Regions from separate parts of the Streptomyces sp. MMS24-W38 genome, predicted to be linked through region 1. Evidence: predicted binding sites of a transcription regulator. Region 1 holds the regulator's gene; the other holds the start of a gene.
The links. Region 1 encodes HrcA, which represses chaperone genes, less so after heat shock. Its sites were predicted from a motif close to TTNGCACTCNGNNNNNCNGAGTGCNAA; they were not measured.

Region 1 (7,547 bases):
CAGCGAGGGCTGCTGCCCGGCGCCGTCGCCGAGATCCCCGGCGTGCGCTCCGCCCTCGTCTACGAGCCCCACGACAAGGGCGGACCGAGCGGCGACTTCTACGACCTGTTCCCGGCCGGGCCGGGCCGCTGGTGCTTCGCCATCGGCGACGTCCAGGGCAAGGGCCCCGAGGCGGCCGTCGTCATCGGTCTGGTCCGCCCCTGGCTGCGGCTGCTCGCCCGCGAGGGCTACCGCGTCGCCGACGTCCTCGACCGCCTCAACCAACTGCTCCTCGACGACGCCACGGAGGCCGCCGACGCCGCAGCCCGCGCGCTCGTCGCCGCCGGCGCCCGCCCGGCCGCCCCCGGGGACGGCCCCCAGACCCGCTTCCTCTCCCTGCTCTACGGAGAACTCACCCTCGTCGAGGGCGGCGCCCGCTGCACCCTCGCCTCCGCCGGACACCCCCTGCCGCTGCTGCTCTCGCCCGACGGGACGGTCCGTACCGTGGCCCGGTCGCAGACCCTGCTCGGGGTCGTCGAGGACGCCACCTACACCAGCGACACCTTCGAGCTGCGCTCCGGCGACACCCTGCTCTGCGTCACCGACGGCGTCACCGAGCGGCGCTCCGGCTTCCGCCAGTTCGACGACGGCGACGGACTCGCCGCCGCGCTGGCCGGCTGCGCCGGGCTGGACGCCGACCTGACAGCGGAACGCATCAGCCGGCTGGTCCACGAGTTCGGGGCGCGGCCACCGGAGGACGATCTCGCCCTGCTGGTGCTCCAGGCGGACTGACACCGGGGCGCCGACGACGCGGGAAGGGACCGGAGCGAGTGCGGGACAATGGAGCACATGCCTTCCGCACTCCCCGACGGCGAGCCCGTCCCCGCCGACGGCGCGCTGCCCGCGTCCGCGCTCGCCGGGGCCGCAGCGCGCCCCCTCGGGTTCTATCTGCACGTGCCGTACTGCGCGACCCGCTGCGGCTACTGCGACTTCAACACCTACACCGCCACCGAGCTGCGCGGCAGCGGCGGGGTGCTCGCCTCCCGCGACAACTACGCCGAGACCCTGATCGACGAGGTCCGCCTGGCCCGCAAGGTGCTCGGCGACGACCCGCGCGAGGTCCGCACGGTGTTCGTCGGCGGCGGCACCCCCACCCTGCTGGCCGCCGACGACCTCGTACGGATGCTGGGCGCGATCCGTGACGAGTTCGGGCTGGCGGCGGACGCCGAGGTCACCACAGAGGCGAACCCCGAGTCGGTCGATCCGGCCTACCTGGCGACCCTGCGCGAGGGCGGCTTCAACCGGGTCTCCTTCGGCATGCAGAGCGCCCGGCAGCACGTGCTGAAGGTCCTCGACCGCACACACACCCCCGGCCGCCCGGAAGCGTGTGTCGCCGAGGCGCGGGCGGCGGGTTTCGAGCACGTCAACCTCGACCTGATCTACGGCACCCCCGGCGAGTCCGACGACGACTGGCGGGCCTCGCTGGACGCGGCCCTCGGCGCCGGGCCCGACCACGTCTCCGCATACGCGCTCATCGTCGAGGAGGGCACGCAGCTCGCCCGCCGCATCCGGCGCGGTGAGGTGCCGATGACCGACGACGACGTGCACGCGGACCGGTACCTGATCGCCGAGGAGGCCCTGTCGGCGGCCGGCTTCGACTGGTACGAGGTGTCGAACTGGGCCACCTCCGACGCGGGGCGCTGCCTGCACAACGAGCTGTACTGGCGCGGCGCGGACTGGTGGGGCGCTGGGCCCGGCGCGCACTCGCACGTGGGCGGGGTGCGCTGGTGGAACGTGAAGCATCCGGGGGCGTACGCGGCGGCGCTGGCGGCGGGGCGGTCGCCGGGGGCCGGGCGGGAGGTCCTGTCGGACGAGGATCGGCGGGTGGAGCGGATTCTGCTGGAGCTGCGGCTCGAGGAAGGGGTTCCGCTGGCTCTTCTCCGTGCGGAGGGGCTGTCGGCGGCGCGTCGGGCCTTGACGGACGGTCTGCTGCGGCAGGGGGCGTACGACGAGGGCCGTGCGGCCCTCACCCTGCGGGGGCGGTTGCTGGCGGACGCGGTGGTCCGGGACCTGGTCGACTGAGCAGGCTTCCCTCGCCCCCGCCGCCCCTTCCCATTCCCGTCCCCTGGGGGCGCCGCCCCATACCCCCTTCGGCCTGAACGGCCTCGTCCTCAAACGCCGGACGGGCTGATTCCAGCCCCTCCGGCGCTTGAGGAGCGGGGGTCCGGGGGCGGCACCCCCGGGATGGGACGGGTAGGGGCGGCGAGGGCGAGGAAAGCCCGGGTCAGGACGGCATCGTCACGAAGTCGATCAGTTCCTCGACCCGGCCCAACAGCGCCGGCTCCAGGTCCTTGTACGAGCGCACCGCGCCGAGGATCCGCTGCCACGCCTCCCCCGTGTTCGCCACGCGCCAGCCCAGTGCCCGGCACACCCCCGTCTTCCAGTCCTGGCCGTGCGGCACCCGGGGCCACGCCTCGATGCCCAGGGACGACGGCTTCACCGCCTCCCAGACATCGATGTACGGGTGGCCCACCACCAGGGCGTGCTCGCTGGTGACCGACTCCGCGATGCGCCACTCCTTCGCGCCCGGCACCAGGTGGTCCACCAGGACGCCCAGCCGCGCGTCCGGGCCCGGAGCGAACGCGTCGACGAGCGCCGGCAGGTCGTCGACGCCCTCCAGGTACTCCACGACCACGCCCTCGACGCGCAGGTCGTCGCCCCACACCTTCTCGACCAGTTCGGCGTCGTGGCGGCCCTCGACGTAGATGCGCCCGGCGCGCGCCACGCGCGCGCGTGCGCCCGGGACGGCCACCGAACCGGATGCCGTACGGGTCGGACGCGCCGGGCCCGCGGCGGGCCGCACCAGCGTCACCGTGCGGCCCTCCAGCAGGAAGCCGCGCGGCTCCAGCGGGAAGACCCGGTGCTTGCCGAAGCGGTCCTCCAGGGTCACCGTGCCCGCCTCGCAGCGGATCACCGCGCCGCAGAATCCGCTGCCGGGCTCCTCCACCACCAGACCGGGCTCGGCCGGGACCTCGGGGACGGGCGGGGACTTCTTCCACCCGGGGGTCAGGTCAGGGGAGTACTGGCGCATTCTGATGACGATAGGAGAACCGGGCCCCCGTTCGGCCGAAGGGTCAGCCCGACACGCCGAAACGAGCCGCGAGGGCGTCGCGCTGGGCCCGTACGAACGCCGCGTCCACCACCGCTCCGTGACCGGGTACGTACACCGCGTCCTCGCCGCCCAGGGCCAGCAGCCGGTCCAGGGCGGCCGGCCACCGCGACGGGACGGCGTCGGGGCCCGCCTGCGGCTCGCCGGACTCCTCCACCAGGTCGCCGCAGAAGACCACCTCCGGGTCGCCGGGCACCAGCACCGCCAGATCGTGCGCCGTGTGCCCGGGGCCCACGTTCGCGAGGAGGACCTGCCGTCCGCCGCCCAGGTCGAGGGTCCACTCGCCGGACACCGTGTGCCGGGGGCGGACCAGCGCCAGCGCGTCCACGGCCTCCTCCGCCGCCCGCGCGTCCAGACCCTCGCGCTCCGCGTCCGCGCGCAGTTCCTCGCGCCCCCGTGCCAGCACCGTGTCCACGCCCACCGCGCCGAACACCTCCGCGCCCGCGAACACCGCCGCCCCCAGCACATGGTCGAAATGGGGGTGGGTGAGAGCGAGATGCGTCACACGCCCACCGGCGAGCGCCTGCGCCCGTGCCCGCAACCGGGCGCCCTCGCCCAGGCTCGAACCGGCGTCCACGAGCAGCGCCGCGCCCACGCCGACGACGAGCCCCGCCGTGCAGTCCCACACCGGCAGCCGGCACCGGCCCACTCCCGGCGCCAGCCGTTCCCATCCCGACTCTTCCCAACTCACCGTCATACCGCGACGCTAATCGCCCACGGCTTCCCCGCGCGACGGCGTGGGACCGGCCTTGCCCGGGGTGTACCCACCGGCCGTACACTGGGCGGGGAAGTCTGGCACTCGCGTGCGAAGAGTGCCAGGACATTCAGGGAACGGACCGGGCGGAAGGCTTCTGGAGGTGTGCGCCATGCTCAGTGAACGCAGGCTCCAGGTGCTGCGCGCCATCGTCCAGGACTACGTCGGAACCGAGGAACCCGTCGGCTCCAAGGCCCTCACCGAGCGGCACAACCTGGGCGTCTCCCCGGCCACCGTGCGCAACGACATGGCGGCCCTGGAGGACGAGGGGTTCATCGCCCAGCCGCACACCAGCGCCGGGCGCATCCCCACCGACAAGGGCTACCGGCTCTTCGTGGACAAGCTCGCCGGCGTCAAGCCGATGACCGCCCCCGAGCGGCGCGCCATCCAGAACTTCCTGGAGGGCGCCGTCGACCTGGACGACGTCGTGGCCCGCACGGTGCGGCTGCTCGCGCAGCTGACCCGGCAGGTGGCCGTCGTGCAGTACCCGTCGCTGACCCGCTCGACCGTGCGGCACGTGGAGCTGCTCCCGATGGCGCCCGCGCGCGCCATGCTGGTGCTGATCACGGACACCGGGCGGGTCGAACAGCGCATGATCGACTGTCCGGCGCCGATCGGCGAGGCGACCCTGGGGGATCTGCGGGCGCGGCTCAACAGCCGTGTCGCGGGCCGCCGTTTCACCGATGTACCGTCTCTCGTCGAGGATCTCCCCGAGGCTTTCGACCCCGAGGAGCGCGGTACGGTCTCGACCGTGCTCTCCACCCTCCTGGAGACGCTCGTCGAGGACAACGAGGAGCGGCTGATGATCGGCGGTACCGCCAATCTGACCCGCTTCGGACATGACTTCCCCCTTGTGATCCGGCCCGTACTGGAGGCGCTCGAGGAGCAGGTCGTGCTTCTCAAGCTGCTGGGCGAGGCGAAGGATCCGGGCGTGACCGTGCGTATCGGTCATGAGAACGCCCACGAGGGACTCAACTCCACCTCAGTGGTGTCGGTGGGCTACGGTTCGGGCGGCGAGGCTGTTGCCAAGCTCGGCGTGGTCGGTCCGACCCGCATGGATTACCCGGGAACGATGGGAGCGGTACGCGCAGTGGCACGGTACGTCGGACAGATCCTGGCGGAGTCGTAGTGGCCACGGACTACTACGCCGTACTCGGCGTGCGCCGCGACGCTTCGCAGGAGGAGATCAAAAAGGCCTTCCGGCGGCTCGCCCGCGAGCTGCATCCGGACGTCAACCCGGATCCGAAGACCCAGGAGCGGTTCAAGGAGATCAACGCCGCCTACGAGGTGCTGTCGGACCCGCAGAAGAAGCAGGTCTACGACCTCGGCGGCGACCCGCTCTCGCAGGCCGGGGCCGGCGGCGGCGCGGGCGGCTTCGGCGCGGGCGGCTTCGGGAACTTCTCCGACATCATGGACGCGTTCTTCGGCACGGCGTCGCAGCGCGGTCCGCGCTCGCGCACCCGCCGCGGCCAGGACGCGATGATCCGGATCGAGGTCGAGCTGGACGAGGCCGCGTTCGGCACGACCAAGGACATCCAGGTCGACACGGCGATCGTGTGCACCACGTGCAGCGGTGAGGGCGCCGCGCCGGGGACCAGCGCGCAGACCTGTGACATGTGCCGCGGCCGCGGTGAGGTCTCGCAGGTCACCCGGTCCTTCCTGGGCCAGGTCATGACCTCGCGCCCCTGCCCGCAGTGCCAGGGCTTCGGCACCGTCGTCCCGAACCCGTGCCCGGAGTGCGCCGGCGACGGACGCGTCCGCTCCCGCCGCACCCTGACCGTGAAGATCCCGGCCGGTGTCGACAACGGCACCCGGATCCAGCTGGCCGGCGAGGGCGAGGTCGGCCCCGGCGGCGGTCCCGCCGGCGACCTGTACGTCGAGATCCACGAACTGCCGCACAGCACCTTCCAGCGGCGCGGCGACGACCTGCACTGCACGGTCACCATCCCGATGACGGCGGCCGCCCTCGGCACCAAAGTGCCGCTGGAGACGCTGGACGGCATGGAGGAGGTCGACATCCGGCCCGGCACCCAGTCAGGCCAGTCGATCCCGCTGCACGGCCGGGGCGTCACGCATCTGCGCGGCGGCGGCCGGGGCGACCTCATCGTGCACGTCGAGGTGCAGACCCCGGGCAAGCTCGACCCCGAACAGGAACGCCTGCTGCGCGAACTCGCCAAGCTCCGCGGCGAGGAACGACCGCTGGGCCAGTTCCAGCCGGGGCAGCAGGGGCTGTTCTCCCGGTTGAAGGACGCCTTCAACGGGCGCTGACGCGGGCGTCGGTGGTCGTGCCGGGGGTCCGGGGGTCGTCCCCCGGGTGGGTACGGTCAGCCGGGGCAGCAGGGGTTGTTCTCCCGGTTGAAGGACGTCTTCGACGGGCGCTGACGGACGACACCGACGGTGCTGCGCGCGGGGGCCGGAAACGGCTCCCGCGGTGCTCCGGAAGGTGCCCCGGGAGCCGCTCTGAAGGTGCCCCGGACACGGCCTGTGCCAAGGGCAAGGGCCGATTGAGCCCCGATTCGGAGATGTCCGAAGGACGTGGCAACATGCCGTCATGTCCTTGGCGCTCACCGATCTCCTTCCGCACCCCGTCGTGCAGGCCCCCATGGCGGGCGGTGTCTCCGTGCCGCGGCTCGCCGCGGCCGTCTCCGAGGCGGGCGGGCTCGGTTTCCTGGCAGCCGGGTACAAGACCGCGGACGGGATGTACCAGGAGATCAAGCAGCTGCGCGGACTGACCGGCCACCCGTTCGGCGTCAACGTCTTCATGCCGCAGCCCGAGACGCCCGACCCGGCCGCCGTCGGCGTCTACGCCCACCAGCTGGCCGGTGAGGCCTCCTGGTACGAGACCGAGCTCGGCGACCCCGACAGCGGCCGCGACGACGGCTACGACGCCAAACTCGCCGTCCTGCTCGACAACCCGGTGCCGGTGGTGTCGTTCCACTTCGGTGTGCCGACCCGCGAGGTCCTGGACTCCCTGCGCCGCGTCGGCACGTTCACCCTGGTCACCGCCACCACCGCCGAGGAGGCGCGGGCCGTGGAGCGGGCGGGCGCCGACGCGGTGATCGCGCAGGGCGTCGAGGCCGGCGGCCACCAGGGCACCCACCGGGACCTCCCGGAGAACGACGGCTCCGGCATCGGACTGCTGTCCCTGGTCGCCGAGGTGCGGGAGACGGTGGGCATCCCGATCGTCGCCGCCGGCGGCATCATGCGCGGCAGCCAGATCGCCGCGGTGCTCGCGGCCGGCGCCCGGGCGGCCCAGCTCGGCACCGCCTTCGTCGCCACCCACGAGTCCGGCGCGCACGCCCTGCACAAGCAGGCGCTGACCGACCCCCTCTACGTCCGCACCGAACTGACCCGCGCCTTCTCGGGACGCCCGGCCCGCGGCCTGGTCAACCGGTTCCTGCGCGAACACGGCCCGTACGCGCCCGCCGCCTACCCGGACGTCCACCATCTCGCCGCGCCGCTGCGCAGGGCCGCCGCCGAGGCGGGGGACGCACAGGGCATGGCACTGTGGGCGGGACAGGGCCACCGGATGGCCCGGGAGCTGCCCGCCGGGCAGCTGGTGGAGGTGCTGGTCGCCGAACTCGCCGCCGCCCGGACGGCGTTGTCGGCGGGGGGTGCCGGATGACCGCGCCGGTCTTCGTGGTG
Region 2 (7,547 bases), 2.1 Mb from region 1:
ACGTGTCGGCGTCCTTCCAGGAGGCGGTCGTGGACGTGCTCACCCGCAAGGCCGTACGCGCCTGCAAGGACGAGGGTGTCGACCATCTGATGATCGGCGGTGGAGTGGCCGCCAACTCCCGGCTGCGGGCGCTGGCCCAGGAGCGCTGCGAGGCGGCCGGTATCCGGCTGCGCGTGCCACGCCCCAAGCTGTGCACGGACAACGGCGCGATGGTGGCCGCCCTGGGTGCGGAGATGATCGCCCGGGGCCGGGCCGCCTCCGACTGGGACCTGTCCGCCGACTCGTCGCTCCCGGTGACGGAACCCCATGTCCCGGGCGAGGCCCACACCCGCAGCCACAGTCATGACCACGACCACGTTCATGAGGTCGGCAAGGAGAACCTGTACTCATGACCGTCGCGTTGATGTGGGAGGCGCGGGCGGTGCCGGACCGGGGCGAGGACCTGCTGGCCTGGGCGCGGACCCAGGAGTTCGACGGCGATCCGCCCCTGCGCCGGGAGACCTTCCGCGCCCCGCAGGACCGCGTCCTGGTCATCACCTGGTGGGACGCCCCGTACGACGCCGACCTCCCCGAACTCCCCGAACCAGCCGCTGAGTTGATCACCCGCCCGGTCCACCGCTGGCGCTTCGAGTCGGTGGCGGCGGACTGACCGGCGTCCCGCGCGGGCGACCGACCGTGGTTCCAGGGCGCCCGGGGTCCGACCAGGCGACGGCCTGCTCGATCGACGAAAACCGAATGTTTCGGACCCTGTGTCGAATGTTCTGGGATTCAGTGGTGCGGGAGAGGCTCCGCCAAGGAGGTCCCGGGGATACGATCGCCGCCATGAATTCCTCGCAGCCCGCTGAGAACCGGACGCGAGGGCGCAGTGCGCAGACTGCGACCCTCGCCGAGATCGCCCGCGAGGCCGGTGTCTCGGCACCGACTGTTTCGAAGGTCCTCAACGGCCGTGCCGATGTCGCCCCCGCCACCCGCAGCCGGGTCGAGGAACTGCTGCGCGCCCACGGCTACCGGCGCCGACGTGCCGAGGCCACCCGCTCGCCGCTGATCGACCTGGTCTTCCACGAGTTGGAGAGCGCCTGGGCGATGGAGGTCATCCGGGGCGTGGAGAACGTGGCCAGGGACGCCGGACTGAGCGTCGTGCTCTCCGAGAGCGCGGGGCGGCTCACGCCGGGGCGCACCTGGGCCGACCAGGTCGCCGCGCGCCGTCCGCACGGGGTGGTCCTCGTCCTGTCCGGTCTCGACGAGTCCGGGCGGGCGCTGCTGACCAGCCGTTCCATCCCGTTCGTGGTGATGGACCCGGCGGGCGACCCGGGCACCGACGTGCCCTCCATCGGCGCGACCAACTGGCAGGGCGGCCTCGCCGCCACCCGGCATCTGGTCGAGCTGGGGCACACCAGGATCGGGGCGATCAGCGGCCCCTCGCAGATGATGTGCAGCCGCGCCCGCATCGACGGTTACCGGGCGGCGCTGGAGACCGGCGGGCTTCCGGTGGACCCCGGGCTGATCATGCCCGGCGACTTCCATCACGAGACCGGTTACCGCCAGGGCCTCGCCCTGCTGCGCCGCGAGGACCGGCCCACGGCGGTCTTCGCCGGCAACGACCTCCAGGCGCTCGGTCTCTACGAGGCCGCGCGTGAGCTGGGTCTGCGGATCCCCGAGGACCTGAGCGTGGTCGGGTTCGACGATCTGCCGGTGGCCCGTTGGGTGGGGCCGCCGCTGACGACCGTACGGCAGCCGCTGACCGAGATGGCCGAGGCGGCGGCCAGGCTGGTCCTCGACCTGGGCAAGGGCGAGGGCGCGGCGGCCGCGACCCGGGTGGAACTGGCCACGAGCCTGGTGGTGCGCAGCAGTACGGGAGCGCCGCCGGCCGGGCGAGGGCGTTAGGGCGTCGAGGACTGCCGCCCGCGGGCCTCACCGCACCGGGTGCCCCAGCAGCATCGTCGGGGCGCCTGCGACGCGGGTGAGGAAGACCGTGACGGACTCGGGGCCGTGGGGTTTGGGCAGGGCCTTGCGGCGGAGTTCCTCCGGTTCCACCGCCGAGCCGCGCTTCTTGACGGTCAGCGTGCCGATCCGGCGCTCACGCAGCAGCGCCTTCAGCTTCTTGACGTTGAAGGGGAGCCGGTCGGTGATCTCGTAGGCGGTGGCGTACGGGGTGGGGCGGTGCTCGTCGGCGGTGACGTAGGCGATGGTCGGGTCGATGAGCCCGCCGTCGAGCTGTTCGGCGACCTCGGCGACGAGATGGGCGCGGATGACGGCGCCGTCGGGCTCGTACAGGTATCGGCCGGGCGGGCGCACCGCGGGGTCCGGCAGCCCGCGGGAGAGGAGCGTGCGCGGGCCGGGCAACAGGGTCGCCCGGATCGCCGGCGCCGCACTCCCCGATCCGGCGGCGGCCGTCCGCCCGTTGCCGAACCACAGCACCGCCTCCTTCACCTCCCCGCCGTCCGAGATCCACTCGGCCTCCGCGTCGGTGGGGACGGCCTCGTGAGGGATGCCCGGGGCGACCTTCAGCGCGGCGGCGCGGGGTGCCTTGCGGGCCGCCTCGATCGCCCAGGACAGCGGAGGTGAGTAGGCCTCGGGATCGAAGACGCGACCGCGGCCGCCACGCCGGGCCGGATCGACGAAGACGGCGTCGTAACCGGCCGGGTCCACCTCCGTGACGTCGGCCTCCCGCACCTCGATCAGCCCGGCCAGACCCAGCTCGTCCGCGTTCGCGCGGGCCGCCGCCGCGGTGAGCGGGTCCCGGTCCACCGCCAGCACCCGGATCCCGGCGCGGGCCAGCGCGATCGCGTCCCCGCCGATCCCGCAGCACAGGTCGGCCACCGAGGTCACGCCCGACTCCTTCAGCCGCCGCGCCCGGTACGCCGCCACGCTCGCCCGGGTCGACTGCTCGACCCCGTTCGGCGTGAAGAACATGCGCGCGGCGTCCTGGGCCCCGAACTTCGCCACCGCCCGCTGCCGCAGGCGAGCCTGGCCGAGCGCCGCCGAGACCAGTTCGGCCGGATGCTCACGGCGCAGCCGGGTCGCGACGGCGAGCTCCCGCGCCGGGTCGGTGTCGCGCACCTCGTCGAGGAGGGCGCGGCCCTCGGGGGTGAGGAGCGGGGCGAGGGGTGAGGCGGAGAGCGGGGTGCGGTCGTTCACCGGCCCATTGTGGGTCAGGTGCGGGCCGGCTGTGGGCCAGTCGGTGGACGGTGCGCCGCCGGCCGCGGTGTCGGGCCGGCTCCGGGGCGGTGGACTGCGAGGATCCGGCTCCATGCGACTAGTAGGACAAAACGATAAAAGGCGGTCAAGGTGGGGTGTGCGGGCCGGTGCCGCCGTACTCACCCTCGCGGCCCTCGCCCCTCTCGTCGCGGGCTGCGGAAAGAACTCCACCGCTCCGGGCCCGGCTGCGGGCGGACAGCAGCCCCTCGGTGCGCCCCCGGCCCGCGCGCCCGACTCCTACGCCCCCGAACTGCGCGCCGCGCACGCCGCACGGGTGGCCGCCGCGAAGCGCTGGGGGCTCAAGCTGGTGCCCCGGACCGCTCCGCCGGCGCCCGAGAAGAAGCCGAGGATCACCACCCGTAAGGGCTTCGAGGTCGACGGCCACCGGAAACTGGGCCTTCCCCCGGTCTTCACCACCGTCCCCACGGACGAGAGGGTCGTCTTCCTCACCATCGACGACGGCGCCGAGAAGGACCCGGAGCTCCTGCGCATGATGAGCGAGTTGGAGATCCCGTACACCGCGTTCCTCAGCGACTACGTCATCAAGGGGGACTACGGCTACTTCGAGGAGATGCAGGACCTGGGTGTCGGCCTGAACAACCACACCCTGAACCACCCGTCCCTGCGCGGCCTGTCCCGCGCCCGTCAGAAGCGCGAGATCTGCGGCATGCAGGACGTCCTCGAGGAGCGGTACGGCCGTCGCCCGGTCCTGTTCCGCCCGCCGTTCGGCAGCTACGACAAGAACACCCTGCGCGCGGCCGAGTCCTGCGGCATCGAGTACGTCCCGCTGTGGAACGAGGAGGTCTTCGTCGACCGCTGGGAGTACCGAGAGGGCGACCGGAAGCTGCACCCCGGCGACATCGTCCTGACCCACTTCCGGGGCCGGAACGAGTGGAAGGGCACGATGCCCGACATGATCCGCCGCTTCCTGGACAAGGTCACGGCCGAGGGGTACGCGGTGGGGCGCCTGGAGGACTACCTGTGATTCGGCGGGGGGCGGCCGTGGCGGTTCAGGCTGAAGCGGGCGTCCGGGGGTGGCAGCCCCGGGGATGATCACCCGAACAGGGGCCGGCTTTCCGGACCGGCGTACGCGGGAACTCCGGCGACGCGAACGCGGTGAATTGGCACTCCGCTTGACCGAGTGCTAATCGCGGTCATAGTCTCGGGTCTGGCACTCCCCCCTGGAGAGTGCCAACACACGCGACGGGCAGGTCCGGCACCCGCGACGACGGATCGACCTGGTCGCCACCTCAGACAGTTAACCCCGTGAGATCTCCGAAGGGGGAGGTCGGATCGTGACGACCGCCAGCTCCAAGGTTGCCATCAAGCCGCTCGAGGACCGCATCGTGGTCCAGCCGCTCGACGCCGAGCAGACCACGGCTTCGGGCCTGGTCATTCCGGACACCGCCAAGGAGAAGCCCCAGGAGGGCGTTGTCCTGGCCATCGGTCCGGGCCGCATCGAGGACGGCAAGCGCGTCGAACTCGACGTGAAGGTCGGCGACGTCGTGCTCTACAGCAAGTACGGCGGCACCGAGGTGAAGTACAACAACGAGGAGTACCTCGTTCTCTCGGCCCGCGACGTTCTCGCGATCATCGAGAAGTAAGTCACCTCGTAGCACATTTGCTCCGAAACTGCGCCCCTGGTCCCGATACGCTCACCGAGCCGGGCGCCCGGGGCGCAGTGATTTTTCACCCCTGATTTCCGAGAGGGCTCCCGCTGCCATGGCGAAGATCCTGAAGTTCGACGAGGACGCCCGTCGCGCCCTTGAGCGCGGCGTCAACAAGCTTGCCGACACGGTGAAGGTGACGATCGGCCCCAAGGGCCGCAACGTCGTCATCGACAAGAAGTTCGGCGCCCCCACCATCACCAACGACGGTGTCACGATCGCCCGCGAGGTCGAGGTCGAGGACCCGTACGAGAACCTCGGCGCCCAGCTGGTCAAGGAGGTGGCGACCAAGACCAACGACATCGCGGGTGACGGTACGACCACCGCGACCGTGCTGGCCCAGGCCCTGGTCCGCGAGGGCCTGAAGAACGTCGCCGCCGGCGCCTCCCCGGCCGCCCTGAAGAAGGGCATCGACGCCGCCGTCGCCGCGGTCTCCGAGGACCTCCTCGCCTCGGCGCGCCCGATCGACGAGAAGTCCGACATCGCCGCCGTCGCCGGGCTGTCCGCCCAGGACCAGCAGGTCGGCGAGCTCATCGCCGAGGCGATGGACAAGGTCGGCAAGGACGGTGTCATCACCGTCGAAGAGTCCAACACCTTCGGTCTGGAGCTGGACTTCACCGAGGGCATGGCCTTCGACAAGGGCTACCTGTCGCCGTACTTCGTGACGGACCAGGAGCGCATGGAAGCCGTCCTGGACGACCCGTACATCCTCATCACGCAGGGCAAGGTCGGCTCCATCGCCGAGCTGCTGCCGCTGCTGGAGAAGGTCATCCAGGCCAACGCCTCCAAGCCGCTGCTGATCATCGCCGAGGACGTCGAGGGCGAGGCCCTGTCGACCCTGGTCGTCAACAAGATCCGCGGCACGTTCAACGCCGTCGCGGTCAAGGCCCCCGGCTTCGGCGACCGCCGCAAGGCGATGCTGCAGGACATGGCCGTCCTCACCGGCGCCACGGTCGTCTCCGAGGAGGTCGGCCTCAAGCTCGACCAGGTCGGCCTGGACGTGCTGGGCTCCGCCCGCCGCGTCACCGTCACCAAGGACGACACCACGATCGTCGACGGTGCCGGCAAGAAGGAGGACGTGACCGGTCGCGTCGGCCAGATCAAGGCCGAGATCGAGACCACCGACTCCGACTGGGACCGCGAGAAGCTCCAGGAGCGCCTCGCGAAGCTGGCCGGCGGCGTGTGCGTGATCAAGGTCGGCGCCGCCACCGAGGTGGAGCTGAAGGAGAAGAAGCACCGTCTGGAGGACGCCATCTCCGCGACCCGCGCCGCGGTCGAGGAGGGCATCGTCTCCGGTGGTGGCTCCGCGCTCGTCCACGCCGTCAAGGTCCTCGAGGACAACCTCGGCAAGACCGGCGACGAGGCCACCGGTGTCGCGGTCGTCCGCCGCGCCGCCGTCGAGCCGCTGCGCTGGATCGCCGAGAACGCCGGCCTCGAGGGCTACGTCATCGTCTCCAAGGTCGCCGAGCTCGAGAAGGGCAGCGGCTACAACGCCGCCACCGACGAGTACGGCGACCTGGTCAAGGCCGGCGTCATCGACCCGGTCAAGGTCACCCGCTCCGCCCTGGAGAACGCCGCCTCCATCGCCTCCCTGCTGCTCACGACCGAGACCCTGGTCGTCGAGAAGAAGGAAGAAGAGGAGCCGGCCGCCGCGGGCCACGGCCACGCCCACTGAGCATCCCGCTCGTAGAAGGCCCCCGTTCCACCCCGGACGCAAGGTCCGGTCCGGAGCGGGGGCCTTCCCCGTGCGGTCAGCCGTCCTGCCGCAGCAGGAACCGGACCGGCTCCGCCAGCGCCGCCCGCGCCCCTTCGGCGTCACCCAGCCGTGCGGCGAGGGTGGCCTCCGCGAGCCGCGCGGGCAGCGCCTCGGCGAACTTCAGGCCGCGCACGGCGTGCGGGTCCACCTCGGGCAGGGTCAGACCCGTCCCGGCGTCCGCCACCGCCGCCCGCCACGACTGCGGGGTCACGTCGTCCCGCAGCCGGACGAAGCGGTCGTCGACGACCCGGTGCCGCAGGACGACGGACGGAAGCGACGCGGCCAGGGTGGCGTTCGCCCGGTGCCCGGCCCAGGTCCACCAGCGCACGTCGTCGGCGCCCCGACGGGTGATGACCGTGCCCGCCGGACGCACCACGTCCAGGTAACTCTCCCGGGCGGCCGCGAGCTTCGCCTCCGCCCGCCGGGTCAGGGACACGGGCGGATCGCCCCCGAGCAGCACGTCGCGTACGGCACGGGCCAGGGTGAACGACCGGACGCGATGCGCCCCGAAGCCGCTCCACTTGGCGCGCCCGCCCTCGTCCACGGGCTCCACGAAGCAGCGCCTGCGCCGCCAGTCGATGTACGTCACCAGCCAACTGCGGCCCGCCAGAAGCAGTTTGCGCGGGCCGTCGGTCTCCTCGGTGAGCAGGTCCGGGTCGGTGCGGCCGATCTCCGTCCGCCCGCTGAGCACGGTGAACTCGGGGGGCGCGGTGAACGAGGCCGTCAGGTTCACGAAGTGCCGGTGTCCGAAGCGGCGTTCGGCCTCGAGCCCGATGAACAGGGTGCCCGAGTCCCGCTCCAGGTAGCCCTGTTCCACCAGGTGCCGTACGACGGGTTCGGCGGCGGCACCGAACACGCCGAGGCCGCCCCACCACTCCTGCCACAGGTTCTCCCCGACCCGGTGCTCCTGGAGGCACAGCGCGAGC

Region 2: the regulator HrcA is predicted to act here: its motif matches at 4,320-4,346, upstream of groES (co-chaperone GroES).

The regions. Positions count from the first base shown of each region.
Region 1 is NZ_JCBCPP010000001.1:4,525,211-4,532,757, forward strand. Features, by position in the region: gene AC6F7H_RS19490 (SpoIIE family protein phosphatase) at 1-771, shown strand, start outside; gene hemW (radical SAM family heme chaperone HemW) at 829-2,061, shown strand; gene AC6F7H_RS19500 (DUF3097 domain-containing protein) at 2,264-3,070, opposite strand; gene AC6F7H_RS19505 (MBL fold metallo-hydrolase) at 3,114-3,845, opposite strand; gene hrcA (heat-inducible transcriptional repressor HrcA) at 4,015-5,031, shown strand; gene dnaJ (molecular chaperone DnaJ) at 5,031-6,170, shown strand; gene AC6F7H_RS19520 (nitronate monooxygenase) at 6,454-7,527, shown strand; gene AC6F7H_RS19525 (16S rRNA (uracil(1498)-N(3))-methyltransferase) at 7,524-7,547, shown strand, end outside.
Region 2 is NZ_JCBCPP010000001.1:2,446,283-2,453,829, reverse strand. Features, by position in the region: gene tsaD (tRNA (adenosine(37)-N6)-threonylcarbamoyltransferase complex transferase subunit TsaD) at 1-392, shown strand, start outside; gene AC6F7H_RS09785 (hypothetical protein) at 389-649, shown strand; gene AC6F7H_RS09780 (LacI family DNA-binding transcriptional regulator) at 823-1,884, shown strand; gene AC6F7H_RS09775 (class I SAM-dependent methyltransferase) at 1,912-3,138, opposite strand; gene AC6F7H_RS09770 (polysaccharide deacetylase family protein) at 3,296-4,183, shown strand; gene groES (co-chaperone GroES) at 4,494-4,802, shown strand; gene groL (chaperonin GroEL) at 4,921-6,540, shown strand; gene AC6F7H_RS09755 (DEAD/DEAH box helicase) at 6,617-7,547, opposite strand, start outside.